3 regions of the Pseudomonas sp. GW821-FHT05H12 genome follow, and region 1 is predicted to be linked to each of the others. Evidence: predicted binding sites of a transcription regulator. Region 1 holds the regulator's gene; each other region holds the start of a gene.
The links. The regulator FliA, encoded in region 1, starts transcription of late flagellar genes. The targets are predictions, from matches to a motif close to CTAAAGTTTNNNNNNNNNNNGCCGNTAA.
Positions count from the first base shown of each region.

Region 2: a site for FliA is predicted at 1,863-1,890, ahead of AC07SU_RS16140 (methyl-accepting chemotaxis protein). Genes of this name have one in related genera too.
Region 3: a site for FliA is predicted at 4,861-4,888, ahead of AC07SU_RS28965 (methyl-accepting chemotaxis protein). Genes of this name have one in related genera too.

Region 1 is NZ_JBWKRS010000041.1:10,182-16,777, reverse strand. Features, by position in the region: gene flhA (flagellar biosynthesis protein FlhA) at 1-478, shown strand, start outside; gene flhF (flagellar biosynthesis GTPase FlhF) at 491-1,807, shown strand; gene fleN (flagellar synthesis regulator FleN) at 1,914-2,747, shown strand; gene fliA (RNA polymerase sigma factor FliA) at 2,744-3,484, shown strand; gene AC07SU_RS26625 (chemotaxis response regulator CheY) at 3,652-4,026, shown strand; gene AC07SU_RS26620 (protein phosphatase CheZ) at 4,045-4,833, shown strand; gene AC07SU_RS26615 (chemotaxis protein CheA) at 4,845-6,596, shown strand, end outside.
Region 2 is NZ_JBWKRS010000016.1:95,959-102,554, forward strand. Features, by position in the region: gene AC07SU_RS16130 (DMT family transporter) at 1-498, opposite strand, end outside; gene AC07SU_RS16135 (CPBP family glutamic-type intramembrane protease) at 917-1,708, shown strand; gene AC07SU_RS16140 (methyl-accepting chemotaxis protein) at 1,920-3,485, shown strand; gene AC07SU_RS16145 (alpha/beta family hydrolase) at 3,562-4,254, opposite strand; gene ccoN (cytochrome-c oxidase, cbb3-type subunit I) at 4,334-5,758, shown strand; gene ccoO (cytochrome-c oxidase, cbb3-type subunit II) at 5,769-6,377, shown strand; gene AC07SU_RS16160 (cbb3-type cytochrome oxidase subunit 3) at 6,381-6,581, shown strand; gene ccoP (cytochrome-c oxidase, cbb3-type subunit III) at 6,578-6,596, shown strand, end outside.
Region 3 is NZ_JBWKRS010000053.1:22,605-29,200, forward strand. Features, by position in the region: gene AC07SU_RS28950 (OmpA family protein) at 1-988, shown strand, start outside; gene pdxH (pyridoxamine 5'-phosphate oxidase) at 1,016-1,663, shown strand; gene AC07SU_RS28960 (outer membrane lipoprotein) at 1,928-2,392, shown strand; gene AC07SU_RS28965 (methyl-accepting chemotaxis protein) at 3,153-4,775, opposite strand; gene AC07SU_RS28970 (hypothetical protein) at 4,995-5,324, opposite strand; gene nhaA (Na+/H+ antiporter NhaA) at 5,525-6,596, opposite strand, start outside.

The DNA.
Region 1 (6,596 bases):
GGCGCTGCTGGCCGAGCAAGTGCCGGTGCGCGACATCCGCAGCATTGCCGAGGCCATCGCCAACAATGCCGCCAAGAGTCAAGATACTGCCGCCCTGGTGGCCGCCGTGCGCGTCGGATTGTCGCGTGCAATCGTGCAAAGCATTGTAGGGATTGACTCCGAGCTGCCTGTGATCACCTTGGAACCAAGGTTGGAACAAATATTGCTCAATAGTATTCAGAAGGCAGGACAAGGCCAGGAAGAGGGCGTTCTGCTGGAGCCAAGCATGGCTGAGAAGCTGCAGCGTTCGTTGATCGAAGCCGCGCAGCGCCAGGAAATGGCAGGCCAGCCGATCATTCTGCTGGTGGCCGGCCCCGTCCGAGCGATGTTGTCGCGATTTGGGCGCCTGGCAGTACCGAATTTGCACGTTTTGGCTTATCAGGAAATTCCTGACAACAAGCAAGTGACTATCGTCGCGACAGTAGGGCCCAACGGCTGAGGGTAGTGGGTTATGCAAGTTAAGCGTTTTTTCGCCGCCGATATGCGTCAGGCCATGAAACTGGTTCGTGATGAATTGGGCGCCGACGCCGCGATTATCGGAAACCGCCGCATTGCCGGTGGTGTCGAGCTGACGGCTGCCCTGGATTACACCCCCCAGGCGCTGGCGCCGCGTGTGCCGAACATGGAACTCGAAGACGAGCTGCGCAAGACCGCTTCGCGCATTGTGTCGGCCCAGGCTGAACTGAGCATGCGTGGCGACAGCGATGCCACCACCAATCGCCAACTGTTCGCCGGCCTGCCGCTGACCGCTGCCGAGCCGTTGGTAGAACCGACCTTCAAAGAACCACCGCGTCCTGCTGCGCCAGCCCCGGCCCCCGCAGTCGACCCGCGTGTGTTCGACTCGATGCGTTTTGAACTCAATGGCCTGCGTGAGCTGCTGGAAGTCCAGCTTGGTTCGCTGGCGTGGACCCAGCTGCAAGGCAGCAAGCCGCAACAGGCCAACCTGTGGCGCCGCCTGCAACGTATCGGCTTGTCCGGCCCGTTGTCCCGCGACCTGCTGGCCCTCACCGCCGAAGTCGAAGAGCCTCGCCAGGCCTGGCGCATGTTGCTGGCCCACCTGGCGCGCATGATCGTCACCCTGGAAATCGAGCCCCTGGAAGAGGGCGGTGTGATCGCTATGGTCGGCCCTGCCGGCATGGGCAAGACCACCACCCTGGCCAAACTGGCCGCGCGTTACGTGCTCAAGTACGGCGCGCAGAACATCGCGCTGGTGAGCATGGACAGCTACCGTATTGGTGCCCAGGAACAGCTCAAGACCCTGGGGCGTATCCTCAATGTGTCGGTGACCCACGTCGACCCGGGCCAGTCCCTGGCCAATGCCCTCGACCCCCTGTTGCGCAAGCGCGTGGTGTTGATCGATACCGCTGGCCTGCAAGCCAGCGACCCGGCGTTGCGCATGCAACTGGAAAGCCTGGCCGGGCGTGGCATCAAGTCGAAGAATTACCTGGTGCTTGCAACCACCAGCCAGAAACAGGTTCTTACCGCTGCGTATCACAGCTACAAGCGCTGCGGCCTGGCCGGTTGCATCCTGACTAAACTCGATGAAACGGCGAGTCTGGGCGAGGTGTTGAGCCTGGCCATCAGCCACGAATTGCCGGTTGCCTACCTGACCGACGGGCCGCGGATCCCGGATGATCTGCATCTGCCGCGCCGTCATCAGTTGGTCAGCCGTGCAGTCAGCGTGCAAATGCAAGAAGAGCCTAGCGAGGAAGCGATGGCCGACATGTTCGCTGACCTTTACCACAACCCGGCAAAACGGGTCGGTTGAGGGCAGCATGAACACCGTGAAATGTATCTACATCGATGGTCTGCAAGCGATTCACGCGGCCAAGCCATGTAGCCTGCGTCTAAGCAAGACAAGGTAAAGAAATAAAATGGGCAGCATGCATCCCGTACAGGTGATCGCGGTGACCGGCGGCAAAGGTGGCGTCGGGAAAACTAACGTGTCAGTGAATTTGTCCCTGGCCCTGGCAGAGCTTGGCCGTCGCGTCATGCTGCTGGATGCTGACCTGGGGTTGGCGAACGTCGACGTTCTGCTGGGGCTGACACCCAAACACACCCTCGCCGATGTGATCGAAGGCCGTTGTGAGCTGCGCGATGTGCTGCTCCAGGGCCCCGGTGGCATTCGGATCGTGCCGGCCGCCTCGGGCACCCAGAGCATGGTGCACCTGAGCCCGGCGCAGCATGCCGGCCTGATCCAGGCCTTCAGTGATATCGGCGACAACCTCGACGTGCTGGTGATCGACACCGCCGCCGGGATCGGCGAGTCCGTGGTCAGCTTCGTGCGCGCGGCGCAAGAAGTGCTGCTGGTGGTCTGCGATGAACCCACCTCGATCACCGACGCCTACGCCCTGATCAAACTGCTTAACCGTGACTACGGCATGAACCGCTTCCGCGTGCTGGCCAACATGGCCCAAAGCCCTCAGGAGGGGCGAAACCTGTTCGCCAAGTTGACCAAGGTCACGGATCGCTTCCTCGATGTCGCCTTACAATACGTCGGCGCAGTTCCTTATGACGAGTGTGTACGCAAGGCCGTGCAAAAGCAGCGTGCGGTCTATGAAGCGTTCCCTCGTTCGAAGTGCGCACTGGCGTTCAAGGCCATTGCCCAGAAGGTCGATACCTGGCCGTTGCCCGCCAACCCGCGGGGGCATCTGGAGTTTTTCGTCGAGCGATTGGTGCATCAGACGAGCGCAGGACCCGTGCTATGACAGCGACTGGCTACAACGCGTACAAGAAGTCTGCCCGTGACAGCCAGGGCGAGTTGATCGAGCGCTACGCGCCGTTGGTCAAGCGTATCGCCTATCACCTGCTGGCACGCCTGCCGGCCAGCGTCCAGGTCGAAGACCTGATCCAGGCCGGCATGATCGGCTTGCTCGAAGTGTCGACCAAATACGACGCGAGCAAGGGTGCAAGTTTTGAGACGTATGCGGGTATCCGTATCCGTGGCGCGATGCTCGACGAAGTGCGCAAAGGCGATTGGGCACCGCGTTCGGTGCACCGCAATACGCGCATGGTCAGTGATGCAATTCGCGCAATTGAAGCAAAAACCGGTCGTGACGCTAAAGATCATGAAGTTGCGGCCGAACTCCAATTGAGTCTCGATGATTACTACGGGATTTTGAACGATACCTTGGGCAGCCGCCTGTTCAGTTTCGACGACCTGTTGCAGGACGGCGAACACGAAGGGCTGCACGAGGACGGCGCGAGTGCACATCTCGAGCCGTCGCGTGACCTGGAAGATGAACGCTTCCAGGGCGCGTTGGCGGACGCGATCGCCAATTTGCCGGAGCGTGAGCGACTGGTGTTGGCGCTGTACTACGACGAAGAGCTGAACCTCAAGGAAATCGGTGAGGTCCTGGGGGTCAGCGAGTCGCGTGTCAGCCAGCTGCATAGCCAGTGCGCAGCCCGCTTGCGGGGGCGATTGGGAGAGTGGCGAGCGCGCTGACAGGCAGTGTGGGGACACTGCAGACGCTACCGTGAAAGCCCACGCTTTCGCGGGTTCGTACCGTGGTGCCCTGGGCAGTCCTTTTTGTGTAACGCCTGTTGATTGAAATGGCGCGTCCAGGTGCTGGGCGCGTTTAAGACTGCTTGGAGGTCGAATTGGACAAGAACATGAAAATCCTCATCGTTGATGACTTCTCAACGATGCGGCGGATCATAAAAAACCTGTTGCGTGACCTTGGGTTCACAAACACGGTCGAGGCGGATGACGGCATTACGGCAATTCCGATCCTCAACAGCGGGAGCATCGACTTTCTGGTAACCGACTGGAACATGCCGGGCATGACCGGTATCGATTTGCTGCGCCACGTGCGTGCTGATGAAAAACTGCGCAGCCTGCCTGTGCTGATGGTGACCGCCGAAGCCAAGCGTGAGCAGATCATCGAAGCCGCCCAAGCCGGGGTAAACGGTTACGTGGTCAAGCCATTCACTGCGCTGGCCTTGAAAGAGAAGATCGAGAAAATCTTCGAACGCATCGGTCATTGATGCTGCCACGGGGGAGCTATGGAGCATAAAGAAACGTCACAGGGAGACTTCGAGTCGACCCTGAAAAAGCATGCTCACCAGTTGGTCGACAGCCTTGAAAAAGGCCAGTTTGGCGACGCGGTGCAGTTAATCCATGAGCTCAACCAGACCCGTGACCGCGGCCTGTACCAGGAAGTGGGCAAGCTCACGCGCGAGCTGCACAGTGCGATCGTCAATTTCCAGATTGACCCGCACATGCCCCAGGCCGAAGAGATTTCGCAAATCACCGATGCCACCGAACGCCTGTCCTACGTGGTCAGGCTGACTGAGGCGGCGGCCAACCGCACCATGGACCTGGTGGAGAACGCCACGCCCCTGGTCAATGGAATGGCCAATGAAGCCCAGGCCCTCAGCGTTGACTGGGGCCGCTTCATGCGTCGGGAAGTGGGCGCGGAAGAGTTTCGTGAATTGGCGCGTCGGGTCGACGGCTTTTTGTCGCGCAGCGAGCAGGAAAACCGCACGGTTTCCAGCAACCTCAACGACATTCTGCTGGCCCAGGATTACCAGGACCTCACCGGCCAGGTGATCAAGCGTGTGACCCAATTGGTCACCGAAGTGGAAAGCAACTTGCTCAAATTGGTGCTTATGGCAGGCCAGGTTGATCGCTTTGCCGGTATCGAACATGACCGCGCAGCGATCCTCTCGGAAAAAGATCCACAAAAACATCTCGCCAAGGGTGAAGGTCCGCAGATTCATGCCGATAAACGTGAAGACGTTGTATCGGGTCAGGATGATGTTGATGACCTGTTATCCAGTTTAGGCTTCTAAGGAGCACCCACATGAGCTTCGGCGCCGATGAAGAAATCCTTCAGGATTTCCTTGTAGAGGCCGGCGAAATTTTAGAGCAACTGTCCGAACAACTGGTCGAGCTGGAAAGCCGGCCGGATGATGCGAACCTGCTCAATGCAATTTTTCGCGGTTTTCACACTGTAAAAGGGGGCGCCGGCTTCCTCCAGCTCCATGAGCTGGTGGAGTGCTGCCACATCGCCGAGAACGTGTTCGACATCCTGCGCAAGGGTGAGCGTCACGTTGACTCGGAATTGATGGACGTGATTCTCGAAGCACTGGATGCGGTCAACGGCATGTTCAGCGAAGTGCGCGACCGTGCACCGATTACTGCCGCCACTCCGGAACTGCTGGCCGCCCTGGCGCGGCTGGCAGAACCTGCCGACACCTCGGCCGCACCCGTTGCGGCTGCGGCGCCCGAGCCTGTGGTGGAAGCCGAGCCGGACGTGACGGACAGCGAGTTCGAACAGCTGCTCAACTCCCTCAGTGCCGTCAAGGCCGAGGCTGAGGCCCCGGCGGCTGCGGCGGCTGAAGTCGCGGCACCGACCAGCGAAGACATCACCGACGCAGAGTTCGAGTCACTGCTCGACCAATTGCATGGCAAAGGCCAGTTCGCGGCCGACGCCGTGGCGCCTGCCGCCGCGCCAGAAGCGCCGGCGGCCTCCGCCAACACCGACATTACCGACGACGAATTCGAAGCGTTGCTCGACCAACTGCACGGCAAGGGCACCTTTGTGGCCGACGCCTTGCCGGAAGTCGCTGCAACCGCCGCCGCGCCGGCCGATGACGGGCTGATTTCCGATCACGAGTTCGAGTCCCTGCTGGACGAATTGCACGGCAAAGGCAAGTTCTCCGAAGTGGCCCCGGCCGCTGCGGTAGCAACGGCCGCACCGGTAGCTGCCAAAGCCGCCGCGCCTGCTGCCAAGCCCGCTCCGGCCCCTGCGGCCGCTGCTGCACCTGCGCCTGCACGGGCGGCTGCCGCGCCGGTGGCCGACAAGCCGGCCAGTGAAGCCGAAACCACCGTACGGGTTGATACCGCACGCCTGGACGACATCATGAACATGGTCGGCGAACTGGTGTTGGTACGTAACCGCCTGGTGCGCCTGGGCCTGAGCAGCGGCGATGAAGCCATGCAAAAGGCCGTGTCGAACCTGGACGTAGTGACCGCCGACCTGCAGACCGCCGTGATGAAAACGCGGATGCAGCCGATCAAGAAAGTCTTCGGCCGCTTCCCGCGCCTGGTCCGCGACCTGGCACGCCAGCTCAAGAAAGAGATCAACCTGGAACTGGTGGGTGAAGAAACCGACCTCGACAAGAACCTGGTCGAGGCCCTGGCCGACCCGCTGGTCCACTTGGTGCGCAACGCTGTCGACCACGGCGTGGAAACCCCGGAAGAACGCGAAGCGTCGGGCAAATCGCGCAATGGCAAGGTGATCCTGGCCGCCGAGCAAGAAGGCGACCACATCCTGTTGTCGATCACCGATGACGGCAAGGGCATGGACCCGGCGATCCTGCGCAATATCGCGGTCAAGCGTGGCGTGATGGACAAGGATGCCGCCGACCGCCTGACCGACACCGAGTGCTACAACCTGATCTTCGCCCCGGGCTTCTCGACCAAGACCGAGATCTCCGACGTGTCCGGCCGTGGCGTGGGCATGGACGTGGTGAAGACCAAGATCAGCCAGCTCAACGGCTCGATCAACATTTACTCGACCAAGGGCCAGGGCTCGAAGATCGTGATCAAG
Region 2 (6,596 bases), on a different contig from region 1:
AAAGGTCATGCTGGCCAGTGCCAACAGCCCGAACAGCATCCCTGCCAGAGACATGCCCGACATGCCGATGCCTTGGTAGACCACCATGATCAACCCCGCCAGGCCCAGCCCCAGGCCGAACATCCGGCGCCAGGAACGTTGGCGTTCCATCAGCACCACGGTGAGGATCGGTTGCACGCCCATGATGGTTGCCATCACGCCGGGCGTGACTTTGAGGTCGAGGGCCAGCAGGTAAAAAATCTGATAAGCCCCCAACAGCACCAATCCGGTTGCTGCCGCATACAGCAGGGGTTTGCCGGGGCGCGGCAACTTCAATTTGAGGACCGGCACCAGGATCACCAGGCCCGCAAGGGCGATGGCAAAGCGCATCAGCAGGAACGCAAAGGGTGACGCATGGGCCAAGCCCCACTTGGAGAAAATCGCCCCGCTGCTCCACAGCAGGACAAACAGGCTCGTCGAGGCCGCCGCGGCCACGGATTGTTTCGAAAGAACAGACATGGTTACCACCTGTCATCAGGCAAAAAAAGCCGATTCAGCAGACGCTGAAATGCATTAGGTTTTTTTCAGGCGGGCAGACGGGAACAGCAGAGCTGATCAGCCCGAAATGCCAACACCCGGCGGTGATACGACTGCGTACACCGGCGTGCTACTGACAGGAGGGGGGTAGTGACTGATCTGCGCAGGCTGCTTTTCCCCGCACGGCACGACCACAGCGTTGACCGCTGAATCGACTACCGCTATGCGCTGGAAAGCTGGCATGTGCTGATCTTTTTGAAGGGAGGGATGCCGACCGACTATAACCAGCCGCAAACATATTTTGCAATAACTCCTCCGGGTCTTTTTGCGTGGAGGAGTTTTCATGCGGCGGCAAAACACCGGTCGCTATAATGCCGCCGGTTTTTTCCAAGGATTTCACATGATCGCTCTGCCCTGGCTGTACCTGGTGCTTCTCTCCATTGGCTACTCAGTGGCTTTGATCTACGGGCAACTGGGCCTGCTCGCGGCCGTCTCGGTCGGCCTGTTGCTGATCGCCGGCTACGCGGTGCGCCAGCAACGCACGCCCTGGGCGCGCTACCTCGGCCACGGTTTGTTCATCGTCCTGGCGCTGGGCCTGGCGATGCACTGGTTGCCGGGTTTCTACAACGGGCGCGGCATCGACCCGCAACGGTTGACCCCGGACGCCGTGCCGTTCTCGATGTACCTGAACCAGGACAAACCCCTGATCGGTTTCTGGCTGCTGCTGGCCTGCCCGTGGATCGTTGCGCGACGGACGTTGCGGCTGTCGATTTGCGTGGCGGCACTGGCGTTGGCCCTGACGGCTGTTGCAGCGCTAGGCGGGGCGGCGTTGCTGGGGATTATCAGTTGGGCACCAAAGTGGCCGGAACAGGCGTGGTTATGGGTGTTGAACAACCTGTTGCTGGTGACTTTGGTGGAAGAGGCACTGTTTCGCGGTTACATCCAGGGCGGCTTGAGCCAACGTTTCAAACACCTGCCGTATGGGGAGAACCTCGCACTCTTGCTCGCCTCACTGCTGTTCGGCCTGGCGCACCTCGGCGCGGGCTGGCATTGGGTGCTGCTGGCGAGCATCGCCGGGGTCGGTTATGGCCTGGCGTACCGGTTTGGCGGGCTGGGTGCAGCGATTGCCACGCATTTTGGCTTGAATCTGCTTCACTTCGGGTTGTTTACCTACCCAATGCTGGCCGGCTGATTGCCCTCTGTAGGAGCGAGCTTGCTCGCGAAAAGCCCGTGAACGCCGCGTTTAACCATAAACCCTGCGTTATCGTTGGCGACCTTCGCGGGCAAGCCCGCTCCTACAGGGGTTATGTACCCAATGCTGGCCAGTCGATTGTTGCAAAAATAAGTTAAATAAACGCCTGACCCTGCCGATACCCCTTGAAAGCCTTGCGGATTGAACAATCATGCGTAATAACCAACCCGTTACCCAGCGCGAACGTACCTTCCCCGCTCAGCAACGGTTGATCTCCACCACAGATGCCAAGGGTGTCATCACTTACTGCAACGACGCGTTTGTCGAAATCAGTGGGTTCACCCGTGACGAGCTGATTCGTGCCCCGCACAATCTGGTGCGTCACCCGGACGTTCCGGCGGCTGTGTTCGCGCACATGTGGTCGACGCTCAAACAAGGCTTGCCATGGATGGGCATTGTCAAGAATCGCTGCAAGAGCGGTGATCACTATTGGGTTAACGCCTATGTGACCCCCGTTTTCGACGGCAACCAGGTGATCGGCTACGAATCGGTGCGCATCAAGCCCACCGCCGAGCAGATCCGCCGGGCCGAAGCGCTCTACCAACGCATCAACCAAGGCAAGTCTGCCGTTCCCCAGCGGGACAAGTGGCTGCCGGTGCTGCAGGACTGGCTGCCGTTTATCCTGGTTAGCCAATTGAGCTTCATGATCGGCGCGTCGCTGAATTCCCATTGGGGCTTCGCCCTGGCGGCAGGGTTGTCGGTGCCGTTGGGCCTGCTGGGCCTGAGCTGGCAGCAGCGCGGCCTCAAGCGCTTGTTGCGCTTGGCCGAGCAGACCACCTCCGACCCGTTGATCGCACAGATGTACACCGACAGCCGTGGCGCACAAGCGCGCCTGGAGATGTCGATCCTCAGCCAGGAAGCACGCCTGAAGACCTGCCTCACACGCTTGCAGGACACGGCCGAGCACCTGAACGATCAAGCCGCGCAGTCCAACACCCTGGCGCACAACAGCTCCAGCGGCCTGGAGCGCCAGCGCGTGGAAACCGAGCAAGTGGCCACCGCCGTCAACCAGATGGCCGCGACCACCCAGGAAGTCGCCAGCCACGTACAGCGCACAGCCGATGCGACCCAGGAGGCCAACCGCCTCACCGGTCGAGGTCGCGATATCGCCGGGGAAACCCGCGAGGCGATTCAGCGCCTGTCCGTTGCCGTGGGTGAAACGGGCGTGACCGTCACCCAGCTGGCTAAAGACAGCGATGAGATCGGCGGCGTGGTCGATGTGATCAAAGGCATTGCCGACCAGACCAACCTGCTGGCACTGAACGCGGCTATTGAAGCGGCCCGTGCAGGTGAGATGGGCCGTGGTTTTGCGGTGGTGGCGGACGAAGTGCGCCAACTGGCGCAGCGCACCGCCGAATCCACCGGTCAGATCCACGCCCTGATCGCCAAGCTGCAGCAGACCGCCGCCGCCGCCGTGCAAACCATGGACGCCGGGCATCGCCAGGCCGAAGAAGGTGTGGCGCGGGTGATGGAAGCGGACCAGGCATTGGTGGGCATCAGTGAAGCAGTGGCGCATATCACCGACATGACCACCCAGATCGCGGCAGCGACCGAAGAGCAAAGCTCGGTGGCCGAAGAGATCAGCCGCAACATCAGCACCATTGCGCTGTTGGCGGACCAGACGTCGGAGCAGGCGTTGAACTCGGCGCAGTTGAGTGAAGAGCTGACCCATACCGCCAATACCCAGTATTCGCTGGTAGAGCGTTTCAACCGGTAAACCGCTATCGCCGGCAAGCCGGCTCCTACAGGGGTTACGTAAACCTTGTAGGAGCCGGCTTGCCGGCGATGACGGCCTAAAGGACAGCGAGAAACCCAGCCACTTTCACCGCCGCGGCCTCCAGGTGCTGCTCATGACTAAACCCCGACGCCTTCAACGGCTTCAAGTCATGATCCCCCGCCACCCGCCACATCACCTCGATACTCGGCGACAGCTCATACCCTTCCACCGCCGCCCGATTGCCCAGGGCATCCCGCTCACCCTGCACAATCAAAGTACGCGTCTTCAGCGCCACCAGATGCTCGACCCGTGGTTTCTCCGGTTTACCCACGGCATAAAACGGATACCCCAGGCACACCAACCCATCGGCACCCAACTCATCCGCCAACAAACTGGCCATGCGCCCGCCCATGGACTTGCCGCCAATCGCCAGTTTCCCAGCGACATGACGTCGCACCTGCGCATACACCTCACGCCAGGCGTCCAGCAGTTTCGGCGCCGGATTCGGTGGGCGCTTGCCGCCGTCCACACGGCGCTGGGCCATGTAGGGAAATTCGAAGCGAACCACGTTGACGCCATGCCCGGCAAGGCGTGCAGCCATGTCGTTCATGAAGGATGAGTCCATCGGCGCGCCGGCGCCGTGCGCCAAAATCAGCGTCACAGGCTCGCGTCCCGCAACGGGCGGGGCGACATCCCACAACCACCCGTGTTCCCGCACACACTGCGCCCATTGATCCCCGTCAATACTGGCCTTGTGCTCTTCTCCCATGCTTGCCTCGCTTTTTAGTCTGCCTATAACTCCAACCCAAGTGCCGCATCTGCTTGGGTTGAACCGTGGATGGGGAACCATGAACACTACTTTAAGTACCGCCTATAACTACAAGGTGGTCCGCCAATTCGCCATTATGACGGTGGTGTGGGGCATCGTCGGCATGGGGCTCGGGGTTTTTCTCGCTGCCCAATTGGTCTGGCCTGCACTCAACTTCGATCTGCCGTGGACCAGCTTCGGCCGCCTGCGTCCGTTGCACACCAACGCGGTGATCTTCGCCTTCGGTGGCTGCGCGCTGTTCGCCAGCTCCTTCTACTCGGTGCAACGCACCTGCCAGACCCAGTTGTTCGCGCCGAAGATCGCCGCGTTCTGCTTCTGGGGCTGGCAACTGGTCATCCTGTTGGCCGCGATCACCTTGCCACTGGGCTACACCAGCTCCAAAGAATACGCCGAGCTGGAATGGCCGATCGACATCCTGATCACCATCGTCTGGGTGGCCTACGCCATTGTGTTCTTCGGCACGGTGATGAAGCGCACCACCAAGCACATCTACGTCGGCAACTGGTTCTTCGGTGCGTTCATCATCACCGTGGCCATCCTGCATATCGTCAATAACCTGGAAATCCCGGTCAGCCTGACCAAGTCCTACTCCCTCTACGGCGGTGCGACGGATGCCATGGTGCAGTGGTGGTACGGGCACAACGCGGTAGGCTTTTTCCTCACCGCCGGTTTCCTGGGGATGATGTACTACTTCGTGCCCAAGCAGGCCGAGCGCCCGGTGTACTCCTATCGCTTGTCCATCGTGCACTTCTGGGCGCTGATCACCCTGTACATCTGGGCCGGCCCGCACCACCTGCACTACACCGCGCTGCCGGACTGGGCGCAGTCCCTGGGCATGGTGATGTCGCTGGTACTGCTGGCACCGAGCTGGGGCGGCATGATCAACGGCATGATGACCCTGTCGGGCGCCTGGCATAAGTTGCGCAGCGACCCAATCCTGCGCTTCCTCGTGGTGTCCCTGGCCTTCTACGGCATGTCGACCTTCGAAGGCCCGATGATGGCGATCAAGACCGTCAACGCCCTCTCCCACTACACCGACTGGACCATCGGCCACGTACACGCCGGCGCCCTCGGCTGGGTGGCGATGATCTCCATCGGCGCGCTGTACCACATGATCCCCAAAGTCTTCGGGCGCGAGCAGATGTACAGCCTCGGCCTGATCAACGCGCACTTCTGGCTGGCCACCATCGGCACCGTGCTCTACATCGCCTCGATGTGGGTCAACGGCATCGCCCAGGGCCTGATGTGGCGTGCGGTCAACGAAGACGGCACCTTGACCTACTCCTTCGTCGAAACCCTGGTGGCCAGCCACCCAGGCTTTATCGTGCGGCTGGTGGGCGGCGCCATCTTCCTCAGCGGCATGTTCCTGATGGCTTACAACACGTGGCGCACCGTGCGTTCGGCGCAACCGGCCGAAGTCACCGCTGCAGCGCAGCTGGCCTGAGGAGTCTGTGATGAAACACGAAACGATTGAAAAGAACGTCGGCCTGTTGATGCTGCTGATGGTGCTCGCCGTGAGCATCGGCGGCCTGACCCAGATCGTCCCGCTGTTCTTCCAGGACGTGACCAACAAGCCGGTGGAAGGCATGAAGCCCTACACCGCGTTGCAACTGGAAGGCCGCGACATCTACATCCGCGAAGGCTGCGTGCAGTGCCATTCGCAAATGATCCGCCCGTTCCGCGCCGAGACCGAGCGCTACGGCCACTACTCGGTGGCGGGCGAAAGCGTGTGGGACCACCCGTTCCTGTGGGGTTCCAAGCGCACCGGCCCGGACCTGGCCCGCGTCGGCGCACGCTACTCGGACGACTGGCACCGCGCCCACTTGTACAACCCGCGCAACGTGGTGCCCGAGTCGAAAATGCCGGCCTACCCGTGGCTGGTCACCGCCCCAGTCGACAGCAGCCACACCGAGACCAAGTTGAAAGTGATGCGCACCCTCGGCGTGCCGTACACCGACGACGACATCAGTGGCGCCGTGGCCAGCCTCAAAGGCAAGACCGAGATGGACGCGCTGGTTTCTTACCTGCAAGTGCTCGGCACTGCCATCAAGAGCAAGAGGTGAGCCATGGGATTTGAATTCGATGCAGGCACCATCCGCGGCCTCGGCACGCTGGTGGTCGCCATCGCCTTTATCGGCCTGTCGCTGTGGGTGTTCAACAACCGGCGCAATGCGGAATTCGAGCAGGCCCGCCTGCTGCCCTTCGCCGATGAACCTTCTCCATCCGACGCTCAAGAAGAGCCTGCAACAAGGAGCACTCGGCCATGACCCTATTCTGGAGTA
Region 3 (6,596 bases), on a different contig from region 1:
TGCGCCCGTCGCTGCCGCTGCCGCACCGGCTCCTGCAGCCGCCGCGCCAGCCCCCGTCGCCAAGGCGGATACCGGCTCCAGCTGGTGGCCGTTCTCCTCCAAGAGCGCCGACGACAAGGCGGCCGACGCCAAGGCTGACCTGAAAGCCGACCTCAAGGCTGCGACTCCAGCGCCGTCGCCAGCCGCCGCGCCGGAGGTTGCCAAGACCGACACCGAGACCCACTGGTGGTGGCCGTTCGAAAGCAAGCCAAAGCCACTGGCCAAGGTCGATGTGACCAACGTGCCAATGCCTGATCCGAAAATCACCCAAGCCTGGCTGGACGACTACGAGCCGCGCCTGCGTGCTGCCATCAAGGACAGCAACCTGCAATTGGAGCGCCGCGAAAACGTACTGGTCGTGATCGCCCCGGTGGATGGTTCCTACAACCCGAAACGCCCGGCGATGTTGCTGCCGGTGACCCTGGGCCCGTTCACTCGTGTAGCCAAGGCCGTTGAAGGCGACCCGAAAACCGCCGTACTGGTTCTGGGCCACGTCGACACCAATGGCGCGGAGCCGGTGAGTCAAGCCCTGACCAAGGAGCGTGCGCAGTCCATCGCGTCGATTTTCAGCCTTAGCGGCTTGAAGCAGGATCGCCTGATGCTGCGTGGCATGGGTGACCTGATGCCGCGTGCGGCCAACGACAGCACCCAGGGCCGCGCACTGAACCGTCGCATGGAAATCCTGTTCACCCAGCGCACTACGATGCTCGCCCTGCTGAACAAATACAGCTCGGGCAAACCGCCAGTGGCTGAAATGGTCGCGGTACAAACGGCGCCAGCGCCGGTTCCGGCTCCCGCTGCGAAGAAAGCGGCTCCCGCGAAAAAGGCTCCGGCCAAGAAAGCCGCTGCCAAGCCTGCCGCCAAAAAAGCGCCGGCCAAACCCGCCGCGAAGAAACCGGCTCCAGCCAAGGCTGCTGCACCGGCTGCGAACGACCAGGCGAAAAACTGATCTGTTGAAGCACAAGGATAAAGTCGCATGACCCAGGCACTGGCTGATATGCGCCGTGACTACACACGGGACGGTTTGAGCGAGGCCCAGGCCCCGGATGAACCGTTTGCGTTGTTCCACCAGTGGTTTGCCGATGCGGTGAAAACCGAGCAGCCACCGGTGGAAGCCAATGCCATGACCCTGGCGACGGTCGACCCCGAAGGTCGCCCGCACTGTCGCATCCTGTTGCTCAAGGGGCTGGATGCGCAGGGCTTTACCTTCTTCACCAACTATCAGAGTGCCAAGGGTGAACAGCTCGCGGCACGGCCCTTCGCGGCCATGACTTTCTTCTGGCCGACCCTGGAGCGCCAGGTGCGTATCGAGGGGCGGGTGGTCAAGGTCACGCCTGAAGAGTCGGACGCGTATTACCAGGTGCGTCCCTTGGGCAGCCGCCTGGGGGCCTGGGCGTCGCCGCAGAGCAAGGTCATCCGTGACCGTGAAGAACTGCAGGACTTGCTCAAGGCAACCGAGCAGCGTTTCAGTGATACCCAGCCCGATTGCCCCGAGCATTGGGGCGGCTACCGTTTGCTGCCTGAGCGCATCGAGTTCTGGCAAGGCCGCGCCAGCCGCCTGCATGACCGCCTGAACTATCGCCTGCAAGCGGGCGAGTGGACACGCGAGCGCCTGGCGCCCTGAGCCTCACCTTTCGTCACCTCACCTGAATAATGTCCGCAGGCCCGGCGTCTTTATCAAGAGGCTTCGGGTTGTTGATTGCGGACAACTCCACCGGCAAGCGTATGCGTGACACTTCTTGGTACAAGGAGAGTGCTACCGTTCGTCGAGTTTTCTGGTAAGGGCAGTCTGTACTAGGGCTGAATGAAAGCAATTTTCTGCCGTGCTTGCCGTGACAGGCGCCAAGCCGCAGCGTCTAATGAATACCTGTCCTTTGGAGTTGATGCTATGCGTAAGTCCGTTTTACTAGTTGCCTGCTTTACCACCCTGTCGTTGCTGTTGGGTGGCTGCGCCTCGAGTCTGACCGGCGACTCGTACTCCCGTGACGAAGCGCGTCGTGTACAGACCGTTCGCATGGGTACCATTGAATCCCTGCGTCCGGTGAAAATCGAAGGCACCAAGACCCCAATCGGCGGCGCTGCTGGCGCAGTCATCGGCGGCGTTGGCGGCAGCGCCATCGGCGGCGGTCGTGGCAGCATTGTCACTGCCGTGATCGGCGCCGTCGCTGGCGGCCTGCTGGGCTCGGCCACCGAAGAAGGCCTGACCCGCACCCAAGGCGTTGAAATCACCGTTCGCGAAGACGACGGCAGCATGCGCGCCTACGTGCAAGCGGTTGAAGAGAACGAGATCTTCCGCATTGGTGACCGCGTTCGCATCATGACCGTTAACGGCACCAGCCGCGTGACTCGCTAAGCGTCGGTTGTAGAAACACAAAACCCCCAACCAGGTGACTGGTTGGGGGTTTTTTTATTACGTGGGGCAAGGTTGGCTGAGCATTAGAGTTGAAGTGAAAGCGCTTTCGTATGGACTAAAAATGCAGGCAATAAAAAACCGCCTTAGTAGGGCGGTTCTTTATTGCAATCCCAGTTCTGGTTGGGCTTGCATACTCACAGGACGCGATGACATGGGCGAGATACTAATGCTGCTTAAAGTGTCACGCAAGGCTCATTGAGGGGAGGTGAGCATGATTTATGAGATTTCCTTTACCGGATTTTTCTGCAAAAGACGGTAATAAACTTTAAGCGCAATTCACTGCATTCAACAGCGCTTGGTCACACCTTTGGCTCTGCGCCCCGTTAGTATCAACGCCGTTCCACGTTTGTCACTTTGCAGATTGACTGGGTCAACGCCGAAGTTTTCGGACCAACCGCCACGGGCTAGTAATCCGTGCCGGATTGATGCGGGTGGCCCATCAACCCAGCCACCTCAAAGGACGCGATGACAGCATCCGAAGGCGCGCATGTTCCGGTAAGTACGCTGGAGGTAAGGCCCAACATTTGGAGGGCCGAGTATGTCGAAGTTTGCACGACGTACGTGGAACCTCGTAGTGAACGCCTTGCGTGTGTACCACGTGTGGGTGTTCCTGCGGGACAGCTTCGATGACCTGTAGGGTCTAAGAAGTGGAGCCGTCTCGGTTTAAACCGAGACGGCTTTTTGGTTTTTCAGGCTGCCCTCAGATCTGGAAGTGCTTCACCAGGGTGTTCAACTCATGGGCCAGGCTTGCCAGGGACTGCGACGCAGCTGTCGTTTGGGTCGAGCCTTCCGCAGACTGAACCGACAACTGCTGAATGTTCAGCAAATTGCGGTCAACCGCCCGGGCCACATCAGCTTGCTCAGCCGCCGCTGTGGTGATGACCAGGTTGCGGTCATTGATCTCATCGTTGGCCGCCAGGATATCCGCCAGCGCTTTCTGCGCCAGTTCGGCCAGCGCCAGGGTTTGCTCGGTCATGGTGCTGCTGTCGAGCATGGTGTTGACGGTGCTGGCGGTGTTGGTCTGGATGCTGCCGATCATCTGTTCGATTACCTGGGTCGACTGGGCGGTGCGATGGGCCAGGGCTCGTACCTCATCGGCAACCACGGCAAACCCGCGGCCCGCATCGCCCGCGCGCGCGGCTTCGATGGCTGCGTTCAGCGCCAGCAGGTTGGTTTGCTCGGCAATCGTGCGGATCACATCGAGGACCTTGCCGATCCCCTTGGCCTGCTCGGCAAGGCCGCCTACTTGGCCGGAGCTGAGTTCAACACCACGGGTCAGGGCCTGGATTGCGTTCAGCGCTTCGACCATGCGTTGCTGGCCTTTCAAGGCAATGCTTCGCGACTCCTGGGACAGGTCGGAGGTGGACGCCGCATTTCTCGCCACTTCCTCAATCGCCGTGGTCATCTCGGTGACGGCAGTAGCGGCCTGTTCGATTTCGCCATGTTGCTGCTGCAGGTCACGGCTACCTTCGGCAGTGACGGCATTGAGCTCTTCGGCCGCCGCCGCCAGTTGGCTGGACGAGCCGGTGATCTGCCGCAGGGTCTGTACCAGGTTGTTGCGCATGACCTCCTGGGCCCTGAGCAAGCGCGTGGCTTCATCGTTGCCGGTCGGGTTGATGGGCTGGGTGAGATCGCCTTTTGCGATAGTTTCTGCCACCTGTACGGCCTCTATGATCGGGCCGGTAATGCTGCGGGTCAGCAACCAGGCCACCAGCACCGTGCCGCCACTCACCAACAGGATCACGAGCGTGATACCACCCACCGCATGTTGGTAAGCACCGACGGACGTCATGCCGGCCTGTTCTGCGCCCTTGTTGGCAAGGTCGATCAGTTGGTCGAAGTTCTTGGTCATCTGCTCATAGCTTTCTCGAATGCTGTTGAGAAAGTCCCGCGCGCCGGTTTTATCGCCTGAGCGCGAGCGCTTGAGCATCTCGGTATGGTTTTTCGCATACGCCTCGAGGCTCTGGTTGAACACCTCGAGCCGTGATTTTTCCTCCGGTGTACGCAACAGCGCCGCGTACTGGGTCAACTGCTCCTTGACCGCCTTGAGGCGACCTGCGGACTTGTCTTCGTAGGTCTGCATGTCGGCATCGCTGGACGACAGGATGTGCGCCATTTCACCCAGGCGGAAACGGTCGAGCGATGCGTTGGCCAAGGCCAGGATCCTGACGCGCTGCATCCAATTGTTCTGGATGTCGGCCGCCTGGGACTGGACTTCGCCGATCTGCTTGAGCGCAAACAGGCCGAGAAACACACTCAGTGACGCAATGGCGGCGAAGCCGATGAAGGCTCTGGCTGCGATTCTTATATTTCTCAGGAACATGGGGTTTACGCTCGGTCTGAAAACGCGTTGAGGAGCAGGGGCGGGCGGGCGTCCTGGGCCAGGACAGTCGTGGCACCACACCAGCTAGTCGGCGGTGAGCGTGAAGTCTTTAGGGTGCGCGGGGGCGGGAGGGCAAGTTTCATGTTGGGGGGGGAGCGGAAAAAGAAAAACCTCAACCGGGTGAGCGGTTGAGGTTTCTTGTGTGAGGTGTTTTGGGCCTCAGGTGAACATTTCTATGTCGTCCATGGCGTTATTCACTGCAGCCGACAACGAGGGGGATCTGCGTCTTGCTCGTTCGAACGCTGGTGTGATTTTCGCCATATCTACCGCGCCGAATCGACGTGCTATGTGACCGATCGCTACGATAGCCGCTGCCGAAAAGCTATCGTCAGGATGGTCGATGAACTGGAGGCAAGTGTGCTCCGCCCACTCTCCATTCAGCTCATTAAGCCCAATGGATATCAGGGCTTCTGTCACTTTATTCACGTCCGATGTTGCTAGATAACGTACTGCCTCATCGTGTTCCAAATCTGGATCGTGATATTGCATCTTTATTTTTCCTCCCTGGAACTCTTCCGTTTTCAGGCCATGGGGCTTGGCTGAATTGTGTTTGCTAGATAACGAAGCCCGACGGGTTAGTCGGGCTCATGACGTTATGGCAACCAGAAAGGCCGGGATGTAGGTCGCGTCCGGGGGGCAGGAAGGAATTGGAGGAATTCAGGAGCCGGATGTCCGGCTCCTGAGCAGGCTCAAGCTTTCTTGCGACTCGCCATCGCCGTGACCGCATACCCAATGCACGCTGCCAGGATAGAACCGGTCAGGATGCCCATACGGTCTTCCCCGGCGAACTCACTGACACCCGGCACAAACGCCAGGGAGCCGACGAACAGGCTCATGGTGAAGCCGATACCACACAGGATCGCCACGCCGAAGACCTGGCCCCAGTTGGCGCCCGAGGGCAGGGCGGAGAGGCCGGTTTTCACGGCTATCCAGGTGAGGCCGAACACGCCGACGGTCTTGCCGATCAGCAGGCCGGCGGCGATGCCCATCGGTACGTGGTGGGTGAAGCTGTCCAGGCTGACGCCGGTCAGCGAGACACCGGCGTTGGCGAAGGCGAACAGCGGCAGGATGCCATAGGCCACCCAGGGGTGCAGGGCGTGTTCAAGGGTCAACAACGGCGAAGGCTCGGCATTCTTGGTGCGCATCGGGATGCAGAATGCCAGGGTTACGCCAGCCAGCGTGGCGTGCACGCCACTCTTGAGCACGCAGACCCACAGGATCAGGCCGATGATCAGGTAGGGGCCGAGCTTGATCACGCCAAGGCGGTTCATCGCGATCAAGGCAGTCAGGCACGCCGCTGCGCCGGCGAGCGAGGCACCAGACAGGTCAGTGGAATAGAACAGGGCAATGACGATGATCGCGCCCAGGTCATCAATGATGGCCAGGGTCATCAGGAACAGTTTCAGCGATACCGGCACGCGCTTGCCCAACAGGGCCAGTACGCCCAGGGCGAACGCGATGTCCGTGGCCATGGGGATCGCCCAGCCGGCCAGTGCGGCTGAATTGCCTTTGTTCAGCGCCCAGTAGATCAAGGCGGGTACCACCATGCCGCCGATGGCTGCGGCACCGGGCAGCACCACTTGCGAAGGCTTGGACAGGTGACCGTCGAGCAGCTCGCGTTTGACCTCCAGGCCGATCAGCAGGAAGAACAACGCCATCAGGCCGTCGTTGATCCACAGCAGGGCGGGCTTGGCGATTTTCAGGGCGCCCACCTGGGCCACCACCGGTACGTCGAGGAAGGCGTTGTAGAGGTGCGACAAC